Linked DNA regions of Rhizobium sp. N324. The protein of the gene in region 3 interacts with the protein of the main gene of each other region in a pairwise test. Links are inferred from orthologs where the notes say so. Each region holds a gene or a part of one and is shown on either strand. Other genes may lie near its edges.

Region 1 (3,811 bases), 1.8 Mb from region 3 along the record:
TTCGCGCAAGCTACCGCAGACGGTCGGGATCTTCTTCAATTCCTTCGGCGGCAGATCGTAGAGATCCTTGTCCATGGCCTTGCCGGGATGGATCTTGTTCTTGATACCGTCGAGGCCGGCCATCAGCATGGCGGCGAAGGCGAGATAGGGGTTGGCGGTCGGATCCGGGAAACGGACTTCGACGCGCTTGGCCTTCGGATTGGTGCCGAACGGAATGCGGCAGGAGGCCGAGCGGTTGCGGGCCGAATAGGCAAGCAGAACCGGTGCCTCATAACCGGGGACGAGACGCTTGTAGGAGTTCGTCGACGGATTGGTGAAGGCGTTGATCGCCTTGGCATGCTTGATGATGCCGCCGATGTAGTAGAGGCAGCTCTCGGAAAGACCGGCATATTCGTCGCCGGCAAAGGTCGGCTTGCCGCCCTTCCAGATCGACTGGTGCACGTGCATGCCCGAGCCGTTGTCGCCGAAGATCGGCTTCGGCATGAAGGTCGCCGTCTTGCCATAGGCATTGGCCACCTGGTGCACGACATATTTGTAGATCTGCATCTTGTCGGCGTTGCGCACCAGCGTATCGAACTTGATGCCGAGTTCGTGCTGGGCGGCGGCGACTTCATGGTGATGCTTTTCGACGACGACGCCCATCTCGGACAGAACCGTCAGCATTTCCGAACGCATGTCCTGGGCGCTGTCAACCGGCGGAACCGGGAAATAGCCGCCCTTGACGCGCGGACGATGGCCGAGGTTGCCGGTTTCGTAATCGGTGTCGTCGTTCGACGGCAGCTCGGTCGAATCGAGCTTGAAGCCGGTATTATAGGGATCGGCCTTGTACTTGACGTCGTCGAACACGAAGAATTCGGCTTCCGGGCCGACGAAGATCGTGTCGCCGATGCCGGATGCCTTGAGATAGGCTTCAGCCTTCTTGGCGGTGCCGCGCGGATCGCGGTTATAAGCCTCGCCGGAAACCGGATCGAGAATATCGCAGACGATGACCATGGTCGACTGAGCGAAGAACGGGTCCATATGCACCGTCTCGGTATCGGGCATCAGCACCATGTCGGACTCGTTGATGGCCTTCCAGCCACCGATCGAGGAGCCGTCGAACATCACGCCGTCAGCGAACATGTCCTCGTCGACGCAGACAACGTCCATCGTCACATGCTGCAGCTTGCCCTTCGGGTCGGTGAAGCGCAGATCAACGAACTTCACGTCGTTTTCCTTGATCTGCTTCAGAATTTCGCTTGCGGTCGCCATTAAATACCTTCCTCCGATTTACGATGACAATACATAGCTGCGCTGACCGTATCGAACTTTGCGCGCTTGGCAAAGTGGGTCAGATGGCGTCGATGCCGGTCTCGCCGGTGCGGATACGGATAACCTCTTCGACGTTGGAAACGAAGATTTTTCCGTCGCCGATACGGCCGGTCTGCGCCGCCTTGCGGATCGCGTCGATGACGGCCTCCGCGTTCTCGTCGGCCAGTACGACTTCGACCTTCACCTTCGGCAGGAAATCGACGACGTATTCGGCTCCGCGGTAAAGTTCCGTGTGACCCTTTTGACGGCCGAAGCCCTTGGCTTCCGTGACCGTAATGCCTTGCAGGCCGACTTCCTGAAGAGCTTCCTTCACTTCGTCCAGCTTGAAAGGCTTAATGATCGCTTCGATCTTTTTCATGAGAAAATGTCTCTCCGCTTCTCCCGTTATGGCAGGAATTTTCCCGCTCGCCGGATATGATGCAGATATCGTGCCAGTTTGAAATCCATCTTCTTAAAAAAAATCGCGGATTTTGCCGAAACCGCTGCATTTGGGGAGATTCTGATGTCGATTTGGTGACAAATCAGCTGGAAAACTCTGTCCTTCGATCAAAATCCTATCGAAAATCGAAAAAAACCTTAGTTTAAGGAGTCGCGCAACTATGTCTCGACAAGATGAAAATATAGGCAAATGCACAAAATAGGTTCTTTTCTTTGATGTTTCAGGCGGTTGTTTTTTAGGCGTTTTTTGATTGAATAGGCCAATGAGTCACCAGCTGTCCGACCTTCTTTTGACACCTGCCGAGATGGCTGCGGTCGACGCTGCCGCTGCCGCCTCCGGCATCGATTCCTTCGCCTTGATGGAAAGAGCAGGTGCCGCGGCCGCGGCCGTCGCCCTGCGCCTTCATCCCGAAGCGTTGCGCTTCGTCGTGCTCTGCGGGCCTGGCAACAATGGCGGCGACGCCTATGTCGCTGCACGGCATCTGCAGGAGAGTGGGGCTCTGGTGGCGCTCTTCCATCTTGGCGATCCCGCCAGACTGAAGGGCGATGCGGCCCGCGCGAAAGCCGGATGCGCGCTGCTGGGCGAGCCGCTGCACCTCTATAGTCCCGAAAGCGGCGACGTCGTCATTGACGGCCTGTTCGGCGCGGGGCTCGGCCGCGAGGTGCCGGCCGATGTCCGCAGGGTGATCGAGCGGGTCGCCGAGGCCGGTCTTCCCGTGCTTGCCATCGATCTGCCCTCCGGCCTGGATGGCCGCACCGGCCGGGTGCTGGGCGCCGCCTTCCGCGCCTGCAACACCATCACCTTCATGACTCGCAAGCCCGGCCATCTGCTGATGCCGGGCAGGGAGCTGTGCGGAGAGTTGGAGGTCTTCGACATCGGTATTCCCGCCCGCATCATCCGGGCCGAGGCGAACGGCGTCATCGCCGAGAACAGGCCGGACGCCTGGAAAGCCGTGCTGCCAGCCGAACGGTTGGAAACCCACAAATATAAGCGCGGCCATCTGGTCGTCTTCTCCGGCGAGGCCGACAAGACGGGGGCCGCGCGCATGTCGGCGACCTCAGGCCTGAAGGCGGGCGCCGGCCTGGTGACGATCGCAGCGCCGCGCGCGGCGATGGCTGCCAATGCCGCCCATCTCACCGCCGTCATGCTGCATGCAATCGACGACGCGGCCGACTTTGAAGACTGGCTCGCCGACAAGCGGCTGCAGACCTTCGTTCTCGGTCCCGGTTTCGGCATCGGCGTCAAGGCGCGCGCTTTCGTCGCGGCCCTTGCCGAGCGCCATCTCGTGCTCGATGCCGACGGCATCTCCTCGTTCAAGGACGATCCGCAACAGCTTTTCGATCTTTTCCAAGGTAAGCCGCGGCTGGTGCTGACGCCGCACGAGGGCGAATTTTCGCGGCTCTTTCCCGATATTAGCGGCGACGATGCGCTTGGGAAGGTGGACAAGGCCCTGGCCGCAGCCCGCCGCGCCAACGCCGTGATCGTCTATAAAGGCGCCGATACCGTCATCGCCGCGCCGGACGGCCGCGCGTTGATCAACACCAACGCTCCCGCCTGGCTTGCCACTGCCGGTTCCGGCGACGTGCTCGCAGGCATCATCGGCGGATTGCTCGCCCAAGGCCTGCCGGCCTTCGAGGCCGCGGCTGCCGGCGTCTGGCTGCACGGAGAGGCAGGGCAACGCGCCGGCAAGGGCCTGACGGCGGAAGAGCTTGCGCTAGCGGTACTGCCGCTTTAGCTCGACTTATGACTGGAGCAAATTCTGCAGGGCGATCGCCCCATGCGGCGCGTTCACCTTGCCCTCATGGATCATGAAGGCGAAGACGTCGCGCGGCTCGGCCTTGACCTTGCGTTCCCCGTCGATCAACGGCAGATCGTCGGGAACCTTGCCTTCGGCCCAGGTGTCGAGCCGGTCCGCCCAGGCCTTCAAGTCCTTGTCGGGATAGCAGGTCGTTATGTCGTCCGATCCCTTCTGCAGCCTGGCATAGACGAAATCGGCCGTCACGTCGGCGATCATCGGATATTCGAAATGTTCGGCGCAAACAGGCGCCACGCCGTATTTCG
Region 2 (3,991 bases), 4.0 Mb from region 3 along the record:
GGCGGCCCGAGATCAGCGCCAGCGCCCAGGCGACGATCGGCAGCATCGAAACGACGCTGGCAAGGCCGAGAAACTGCATGACGAGATCGGCAAAGGCAGCACCGCTGTAGCCGAGGATGTTGGTCGGCAGGTTGGCCGTGGCATAGGAATAGCTTGGATCGGCGACGTTCCACGTCGCCAGGGCCGCGACGCAGAGTGCCAGCAGCAGAAAGATCGCAAAGCCGATGAGCGCCTGGATCTGCCGCAGCATGAATGCCGAGAAGGAGAACCGATCCGGACGGCCATCCATCGCCGGCGACGTGCTTCTTGCCATGTGTCTAACCCGTCCAATGCCTGAGGGCATGCGAATCACCGAAGCTTCGCCATGCCAAAATGCGTCCGCTCTACCTAATCAGAGCCGGGTTAAAGCGATGTTAACCATGCATGCCGGGACGTGCATTCCGGACGGGGAAATCAAAAAAGCCCGAACCTGGAAAGGGTTCGGGCCAAATGCGGTCTATGACAGCTTTTCCGGGTCTAACCCGGAAAAGCTCTAGATAGGCCGCGACGGGCCGTGAAGCGGCGCCCGTCTGCCGGGCGCCGCAAACCCTGTGATCAGGAAGCGTGGTAGGCGGCTTCGCCGTGGGTCGAAAGGTCGAGGCCTTCGCGCTCGGCTTCGACGCTGACGCGCAGGCCGATGACGACGTCGACGATCTTGTAGAGGATCGCCGAACCGATGCCCGACCACAGCAGCGTCGTCAGCACGCCCTTGGCCTGGGCGAGCACCTGGGTTGCGGTGCCGGCATAGGAAGCAGCGAAATCGGCCGTCGAATAATCGACGATGCCTGCACCGCCGAGCGCCGGGTTGACGAGGATACCGGTGCCGAGAGCGCCGAGGATGCCGCCGACGCAATGCACGCCGAAGACGTCAAGGCTGTCGTCGTAGTTGAACTTGTTCTTCACGACGTCGACGAAGAAGTAGCAGACCGGCGAGACGACGAGGCCGAGAACGATCGAGCCCATCGGGCCGGCAAATCCGGCGGCCGGGGTGATGGCGACGAGACCGGCAACCGCACCCGAAGCGCCGCCGAGCATCGACGCCTTGCCACGGGTCAGGCTTTCGACGACGCACCAGGAGACGGCGGCAGCAGCCGTCGCGACGAAGGTGTTGATAAAGGCAAGCGAGGCGTAGCCATTGGCTTCGAGGTTGGAGCCGGCATTGAAGCCGAACCAGCCGACCCAGAGCAGCGATGCGCCGACCATGGTCAGGGTCATCGAATGCGGAGCCATGATTTCCTTCTTATAGCCGGTGCGCTTGCCGAGCATGATGGCGCCGACGAGACCGGCGATACCGGCATTGATGTGGACGACCGTGCCGCCGGCGAAGTCGATTGCGCCGTAGGAGAAGATCAGGCCGGCCGGCGAGGTGTAGGAGCTAGGACCGCCCCAGAACCAGACCATATGCGCCATCGGGAAGTAGATGAAGGTGACCCAGAGCACGACGAAGAGCATGACGGCCGAGAACTTGACGCGCTCGGCGAAGGCGCCGACGATCAGGCCGGGCGTGATGCAGGCGAAGGTCATCTGGAAGACGATGAAGGTATATTCCGGAATGGCGACGCCCTTCGAGAAGGTTTCGGCGAGCGATGAGGTGTTGACGCCGGCCAGGAACGCCTTCGAGAAGCCGCCGACGAAGCTGTTCAGCGAGCCGCCGTCTGTGAAGGCGAGCGAATAACCGTAGGTCACCCAGAGCAGCGCCACGACGGCGGTGATCATGAACACCTGCATCAGCACGGAGAGCATGTTCTTGGCGCGGACGAGGCCGCCGTAGAACAGCGCAAGGCCGGGGATGGTCATCAGCAGGACGAGCGCCGAGGAGATGAGCATCCAGGCATTGTCACCCTTGTCCATGGTGAAGGCCGGAGCGGCGGCAGCGGTAGTGGCGGCTGCGGCGGGCGCAGCCTCCTGCGCGAAAGCGACAACCGGCGCCAGCAACGCGGCCGAAGTTGCGCAGATCAGCGCAAAGGGGGAAGAAAACTTCGAAGTCGACATTGAAAAAAGCTCCTTGTCTGCCGCTTACAGCGCTTCTGAATCGGTTTCGCCCGTACGGATGCGCACGGCATGATCGATCGAATAGACGAAAATCTTGCCGTCGCCGATCTGACCGGTTTTGGCCGACGCCGCGATGGCTTCAACCGCCCGGTCGACGAGTTCCGATGCAACGGCGATTTCGATCTTGAGCTTCGGCAGGAAGCTGACCGCATATTCGGTGCCGCGATAGATTTCGGTATGCCCCTTCTGGCGCCCGTAACCCTTCACTTCGGTTACGGTCAGTCCCTGAATACCGATCGCCGTAAGAGCTTCGCGGACCTCATCGAGCTTGAACGGCTTGATAATAGCCATCACAATTTTCATCTGGTTTCCCATCCTTCGTTATCCTCGGCACGGAGCCGACTCTCCTTGCCGCTGACATTCCTGGACAGCGACCGGCGATATACATTCAAAGGACGTGCCAGATTCGAGGCGGGATATAACTTATTGAAAAACAACGACTATAATATAGGACGCCAATAAAGAGGCAAATGACCGGCAAATAACCGCCCAACAAGCGCACAAATAATGCGCAAATTTTTAAAGATGCATATTATTTATTCATTTGCCTTTTTCCGAATCAGACCTTCCTGCGCAACGGAGGCGATCAGCACGCCTGATCGGGTAAAGAGGCTGCCGCGGGTCAGCCCTCTGGCGCCCGAAGCCGAAGGGCTGTCCTGCGTATAGAGCAGCCAGTCGTCGAGCCTGCAGGGTCTGTGGAACCACATGGAATGATCGAGGCTCGCCACCTGCAGGCTCTGATCGAAGATGGAGGTGCCATGCGCATAGAGCGACGTATCGAGCAGCGTCATGTCCGAGAGATAGGCAAGTACCGCCGCCTGATAGAGCCGGTCGTCGGGAACCGGGCCGGTGGCGCGGACCCAGACGTCCTGTTTGGGGTCGAGCTTCTTGTCGGAAAAATAATGCGTCAGCGAGACGGGACGGATCTCGATCGGTCGCTCGCGCTGCCAGTATTTTCGGATCGCCTCCGGCGCATGCGTCAGATACTGATCCTTGATCTGCTGTTCGCCGAGCAGCGCTTCGGGCATCTGCACCTCGGGCATGGCGATCTGGTGGTCGAAGCCCGGCTCCTCCACCTGGAAGGAAGCCGACAGCGTGAAGATCGCCTTGCCGTGCTGGATGGCGACGACGCGCCGCGTATTGAAGCTTGATCCGTCGCGGATGCGCTCCGCCTGGTAGATGATCGGCACCGAGGGATCGCCGGGGCGCATGAAATAAGCATGCAGCGAATGGACGAAACGCGCGCCCTCGATGGTGCGCTGCGCCGCCATCAGCGCCTGGCCGATCACCTGGCCGCCGAAGACCCGCTGCCAGCCCGCCTGCGGGCTGCGCCCACGGAAGATATCGACCTCGATCGGCTCCAGGTCGAGCGTCGCAAGCAGCGTCTCCATCGCCGAAGGCCCTGATATTTCGCGCGTCATTTTGTATGCCTCCCGGCGGTAGGAAGTGAAGTTGCGATGATCTATATAGGTCACATCTGAGGCACAAGGTACGGGAGCGCGCGATGCTGGATATGCTGGTTGTGGGCGGGGGTTATGTCGGCCTTTCCGCCGCTGTCGCGGTCAAGCAGGCAGCACCGCATCTGAATGTCGCGGTCGTCGAGGCGGCCCCGGAACATGTCTGGAAAAACGATACGCGCGCTTCGGCCGTCATCGCGGCGGCAGCGAAAATGCTCGAAATCTTCGGCGTCTGGAACGAGATCGAGCCGGAGGCTCAGCCGATCACCAAGATGATCGTCACCGACTCGAAAACCGCCGATCCGGTGCGACCGGTGTTTCTCACCTTCGACGGCGAAGTGGCCGAAGGCCGGCCTTTCGCCCATATGATCCCGAATGTGGCGATGGTCGCAGCGCTGCGCGGCGTCTGCGAGCGCCTCGGCATCGACATCCGCCATGGCCTC
Region 3 (4,534 bases):
AGAGGGTCAGAGCCGTAGCGCAGTTGGTCGCAACCGCGATCGCCGAAAAGCGCATCGGCGTCTTGGTGTCCTCTCGCGCATAGAAGCCCGGCTGCAGCGCCTTGATCAGCACGAAGGCGGGCAGGCCGATGCCGTAGATCGCCAGGATCGAGCCGACGACGGCTGTGTTTTCCTGATGGAAGGCGCCGCGCTCATAGAGCACGCGGATGATCTCGTCGGAGAGGATCCACAACGCGAAGGCGGCGGGGATCGTCAAGAACAGCACGAATTCGATCGAGCGGTTCTGCAGGTTTCCGGCCTCGCGCAGATGGCCGCCCTTCAGCGCCCGGGCGAGTTCCGGCAGCAGCACCACGCCGACGGCGACGCCGACGACGCCGAGCGGCAGCTGGTAGATGCGGTCGGCATATTGCAGCGCAGCGATCGCGCCGTCGCGCGACGAGGCGATCGCCTGGCCGATCAGCTGGTTGATCTGGGTGATGCCGCCGGTCACCGCCGCCGGCACCGCCAGGATCAGCAGCCGCTTGACATTCGGCGTCATCTTCGGGAAGCGGAAGCCGATGCTCATGCCGGCCGCCAGCACGCCGACATAGACGACGGCGAGCTGCAGGACGCCGGCGGCAAGCACGCCCCAGGAGAGATACCAGGCCGTCGTCAGCGGATCGGCGCCGGTATAGAGCGCATAAAACAGCGCCCCGATCATCACCACGTTGAGGAAAACCGGCGCGATGGCCGCCGCGAAGAAATGATGCAGCGAATTCAGCATGCCGCTCATCATCGCCGTCAGCGACATGCACATCAGATAGGGAAACATCACCGCCGCCATGCGGATGGTGATCGAGAATTTTTCTGGATCGTCGGCAAAGCCCGGCGCGATGACGAAGCGCACCAAGAGCGGCATGGCAAGCTCCATCACGATGGTGATGAGCAGCAGCACCGAAAACAGCACGCCGAAGACTTCTTCGGAAAAGCGCTTGGCGCCATCCGTGCCGTTCGCCTCGATCTCCTTGGCAAAAAGCGGCACGAAGGCGGCGTTGAAGGCGCCTTCGGCAAACAGCCGGCGGAACAGGTTCGGAAAACGGAAGGCGGCATAGAAGACGTCGGCCATCGGCCCGGTGCCCAGGGCGGCGGCCATCAGCGTTTCGCGGGCGAAGCCGAACATGCGGCTGCCGAGGGTGGCGCCGCCGACGGTCGCGAATTTCTTGACGAGACTCATGCGTATTGACTCATGCGTGTGGGGCTCATGCGGGCGAATCGGCTTTCTTGTCGGCTGAGGGCGATGTCCGGGCGGTGGCGGCCGGCGCGATGATGCCGGAGGGCATGCGCTCGCGCAGTTCGTCTTCCTCCTCGGCCATGACGGCCTTCATCCGGGCGGTGATGTTGGCGCGCTTGCTGTCGCCGGAGATTTTCTGTCCCACAAGATCGGTGACGTAGAAGGTGTCGATCACCTTCTCGCCGAAGGTGGTGATGCGGGCCGACTGGATGTCGAGCGACAGATCGGAGAGCACGGCGGTGATCTCCGACAGAAGTCCCGGCCGGTCGAGGCATTCGACCTCGATGACCGTGAATTTGTTCGACAGGCTGTTGGTGATGTTGACCGACGGCGGAATGACGAAGGCCTTGTTCTTCTTGCGGTTGCGCGCCCGCGTGGCGATCACCTCCGGCAACCGCTTGCGGCCGGACAGCACGTCCTCGATCATCCGTCCGATCGTGCCGGCACGACGCAGTTCGTCGGCATCGTCGGAAAATTCGCGGCTGACATGGATCGTATCGAGCGCCCGGCCGTCCGACGTCGTGAAAATCTGCGCGTCGACGATGTTGGCGCCGGCGGCGGCACAAGCGCCGGCAATGACGGCGAGCAGGCGCGGGTGGTCGGGCGACAGCACGGTGATTTCGGTGATCGCGTGGAAACTGTCGGTGCGCACCGTCGTGGCGAGCGCCTGGCCTGCCTTGTCGGCCTGGCGGATGAAATGGGCGTGACGGATCTGGTCCTCAAGCGGCACGGAGAGCAGATAGGGCTGGTAATGCAGCTTGGTATAGGTGTTGCGGTCCTTCTGGCTCCAGTCGGAGAGCGCGCCGCGCAACGCCTCGGCGGCGGCGTTCGCCCGCTCCTTACGCGAGACTTCCGAGAAACCGCCGGCCAGCAGCAGCTCGGTTTCATAATAGAGGGTACGCAGAAGCTGGCCCTTCCAGCCGTTCCAGACGCCGGGGCCGACGGCGCGGATATCGCAGATCGTCAGGATCAGCAGCATCTTCAGCCGGTCGAGCGACTGCACCCGGTCGGCGAAATCGGTGATGGTCTTGCGGTCGGTAAGGTCGCGGGTCTGCGCCACCATCGACATGGTCAGATGTTCCTCGATCAGCCAGACGACGATCTCCGTCTGTTTCTGCGACAGGCCGAAGCGGGCGCAGAGCTTGCGGGCGACGCGGGCGCCGGCGACCGAGTGATCCTCCAGCCGGCCCTTGGCGATATCGTGGAGAAGCACGGCGACGTAGAGCGCCTCGCGGTCCTCGATGTTCGCGATCAGCTTGTTCGCCAGCGGATGCAGATCCTCGGACCGCGACTTGTCGATCTCGGAGAGCACGTCGACGGTGCGGATCAGATGTTCGTCAACCGTATAGTGGTGATACATGTTGAACTGCATCATCGCGACGATCTTGCCGAATTCGGGAATGAAGCGGCCAAGCACGCCGGCCTCGTTCATCCGCCGCAGGATCAGCGCCGGATCGCGTTTTGATGTCAGGATCGACATGAACAGGCGGTTCGCCTCGTCGTTTTCCCTGAGCCGGTTATCGATCAGCGCCAGCGAACGGGTGACGCGTTTCAGCGCGTCCGGGTGGAATTCCAGCCCGTTGATGTCGGCGACGTGGAAGAGCCGCAGGATGCTGACCGGATCGCGCTTGAACACCTCGGCGTCGGCGAGCGCGATGCGGCCGCGGTCTTCGACGAATTCGACGCTGCCGGCGATCTTGCGGGTGCGATGGGTGAAACGGCTGATGACGCCGGTGAGGCCGGGGATCGACTTCGCCTGCTGGTCTTCGAGCGCGGCGCAGAGGATGCGGGTCAGATCGCCGACATCCTTGGCGACGAGGAAATAGTGCTTCATGAAGCGCTCGACGGCCGAAAGGCCGGGGCGGGTGTGATAGCCGAAGGCTTCGGCGATCTCGCGCTGGATGTCGAAGGACAGCCGCTCCTCGGCCTTGCCGGTGAGGAAATGCATATGGCAGCGCACCGCCCAGAGGAAATCGTCGGCCTTCTCGAGCAGGCGGTATTCGTGCTTTGACAAGACGCCGAGCTTGACCAGTTCCGCCTGGTCGCGCACGTGATAATAATATTTCGAGATCCAGAACAGCGTGTGCAGGTCGCGAAGCCCGCCCTTGCCTTCCTTGACGTTGGGCTCGACGAGATAACGTGTATCACCAGCCTTGCGGTGGCGCTCGTCGCGCTCGGCAAGCTTGGCGGCGATGAATTCAGGGCCGGTGCCGGTGACGATTTCCTTGTCGAAGCGGGTCTCGAGCTCGGTCCCCAACCGCTGCAGGCCGCAGATGTAGCGCATCTCAAGGATGGCGGTGCGGATCGTCATGTCGGATTTCGAAAGCGCGATGCATTCCTCCACCGTGCGGGTGGCGTGGCCGACCTTGAAGCCCATGTCCCAGAGGACGTAGAGCATGAATTCGACCGCCTTGTGCGTCTCCTCGGTCGGCCGCGGCGGGAAAAGGAAGAGCAGGTCGATATCGGAGCCCGGCGCCAGCGTGTCGCGGCCGTAGCCGCCGACGGCGGTGACCGTGAACTTGTCCTTCTGCTGCGGAAAGATATGGGCGGTGGCGAAATTATAGAGGACGGTGATGATCTGGTCCTGCAGCCAGGAAATCCGGTAGGCGCAATTCAGTCCGCCGCCATCGGCCATCAGCGCGGCCCGTGCCTTCTGCCGGCCTTCCGTGCTTGCCTTTTTCAGGACGGCGAGAAGGTCCGCGCGCAGCACGTCGGGCCGGTTGCGGTTGGCCTCGGCAACGGCGTCGCACTGCTTCTGCAAGAGGTCGACGTCGAGGATATGGGAAAGATCAAGCTCGCGCATCGCTGTCGCCGGGGCAGTTTCCTGTTCATGCCGGGCGGCCGGATCCGGGCTCGCCTCGTGTTTCGTCTGCATGCGCTATAACCCCTTCGTCAGGCGATCGACACGCGCCCTCATACTGCAAGAACCTTTAAATTTGGCGAAATGGTGTTGGTAAGCCGCGCGACAGCTTTCCCGAAAAACTCAGAGGGCGGCCCGCGCATTCAGCAAATGCAGCACCTGCCGTGTCTCTCTCATGATCTCCTCGAGCGACTGCCGGTCGCATTCGCGATAGCCGGCCTTGGCGATCGACGTGCCGAGTTCTGAGATCATAGCGCAACAGCGGGTGATTTTCAGCATCCCGATCGGCGACGTCCAGCCGCGCGCATTGCGGTCGGCGTCGGCGCGCCGCATCGTGTCGAGCATCGAGCATATGAGCGACAGACGCTCCGTTTCGCGAACCAGCTTTTCCATGAACATCGCGT

What was found.
Region 1: the proteins of AMK05_RS02115 (region 3) and AMK05_RS10875 interact in binary tests that used the Escherichia coli proteins (3 or more experiments, as listed by UniProt). The link is inferred for Rhizobium sp. N324 from one-to-one orthologs.
Region 2: the proteins of AMK05_RS02115 (region 3) and AMK05_RS21440 interact in binary tests that used the Escherichia coli proteins (3 or more experiments, as listed by UniProt). The link is inferred for Rhizobium sp. N324 from one-to-one orthologs.

The regions. Positions count from the first base shown.
Region 1 is NZ_CP013630.1:2,249,631-2,253,441, forward strand. Bases 1-2,773 are described here. They hold AMK05_RS10875 (P-II family nitrogen regulator), read right to left. Parts: upstream 1,670-2,773; coding sequence 1,331-1,669; downstream 1-1,330. Other genes in these bases: glnA (type I glutamate--ammonia ligase), read right to left, coding at 1-1,251; AMK05_RS10880 (bifunctional ADP-dependent NAD(P)H-hydrate dehydratase/NAD(P)H-hydrate epimerase), read left to right, coding at 2,013-2,773. In the rest of the region: more of AMK05_RS10880, read left to right, coding at 2,774-3,485; AMK05_RS10885 (DUF72 domain-containing protein), read right to left, coding at 3,492-3,811. UniProt on the Escherichia coli protein: P-II indirectly controls the transcription of the glutamine synthetase gene (glnA). P-II prevents NR-II-catalyzed conversion of NR-I to NR-I-phosphate, the transcriptional activator of GlnA. When P-II is uridylylated to P-II-UMP, these events are reversed.
Region 2 is NZ_CP013630.1:4,445,868-4,449,858, forward strand. What follows is about bases 732-3,684. They hold AMK05_RS21440 (P-II family nitrogen regulator), read right to left. Parts: upstream 2,407-3,684; coding sequence 2,056-2,406; downstream 732-2,055. Other genes in these bases: AMK05_RS21435 (ammonium transporter), read right to left, coding at 732-2,031; tesB (acyl-CoA thioesterase II), read right to left, coding at 2,628-3,512; AMK05_RS21450 (ubiquinone biosynthesis hydroxylase), read left to right, coding at 3,596-3,684. In the rest of the region: AMK05_RS21430 (FtsK/SpoIIIE family DNA translocase), read right to left, coding at 1-313; more of AMK05_RS21435, read right to left, coding at 595-731; more of AMK05_RS21450, read left to right, coding at 3,685-3,991. UniProt on the Escherichia coli protein: Involved in the regulation of nitrogen metabolism. Regulates the activity of its targets by protein-protein interaction in response to the nitrogen status of the cell.
Region 3 is NZ_CP013630.1:430,133-434,666, forward strand. What follows is about bases 1,039-4,534. They hold AMK05_RS02115 ([protein-PII] uridylyltransferase), read right to left. Parts: upstream 4,146-4,534; coding sequence 1,239-4,145; downstream 1,039-1,238. Other genes in these bases: murJ (murein biosynthesis integral membrane protein MurJ), read right to left, coding at 1,039-1,213; AMK05_RS02120 (hypothetical protein), read right to left, coding at 4,254-4,529. In the rest of the region: more of murJ, read right to left, coding at 1-1,038.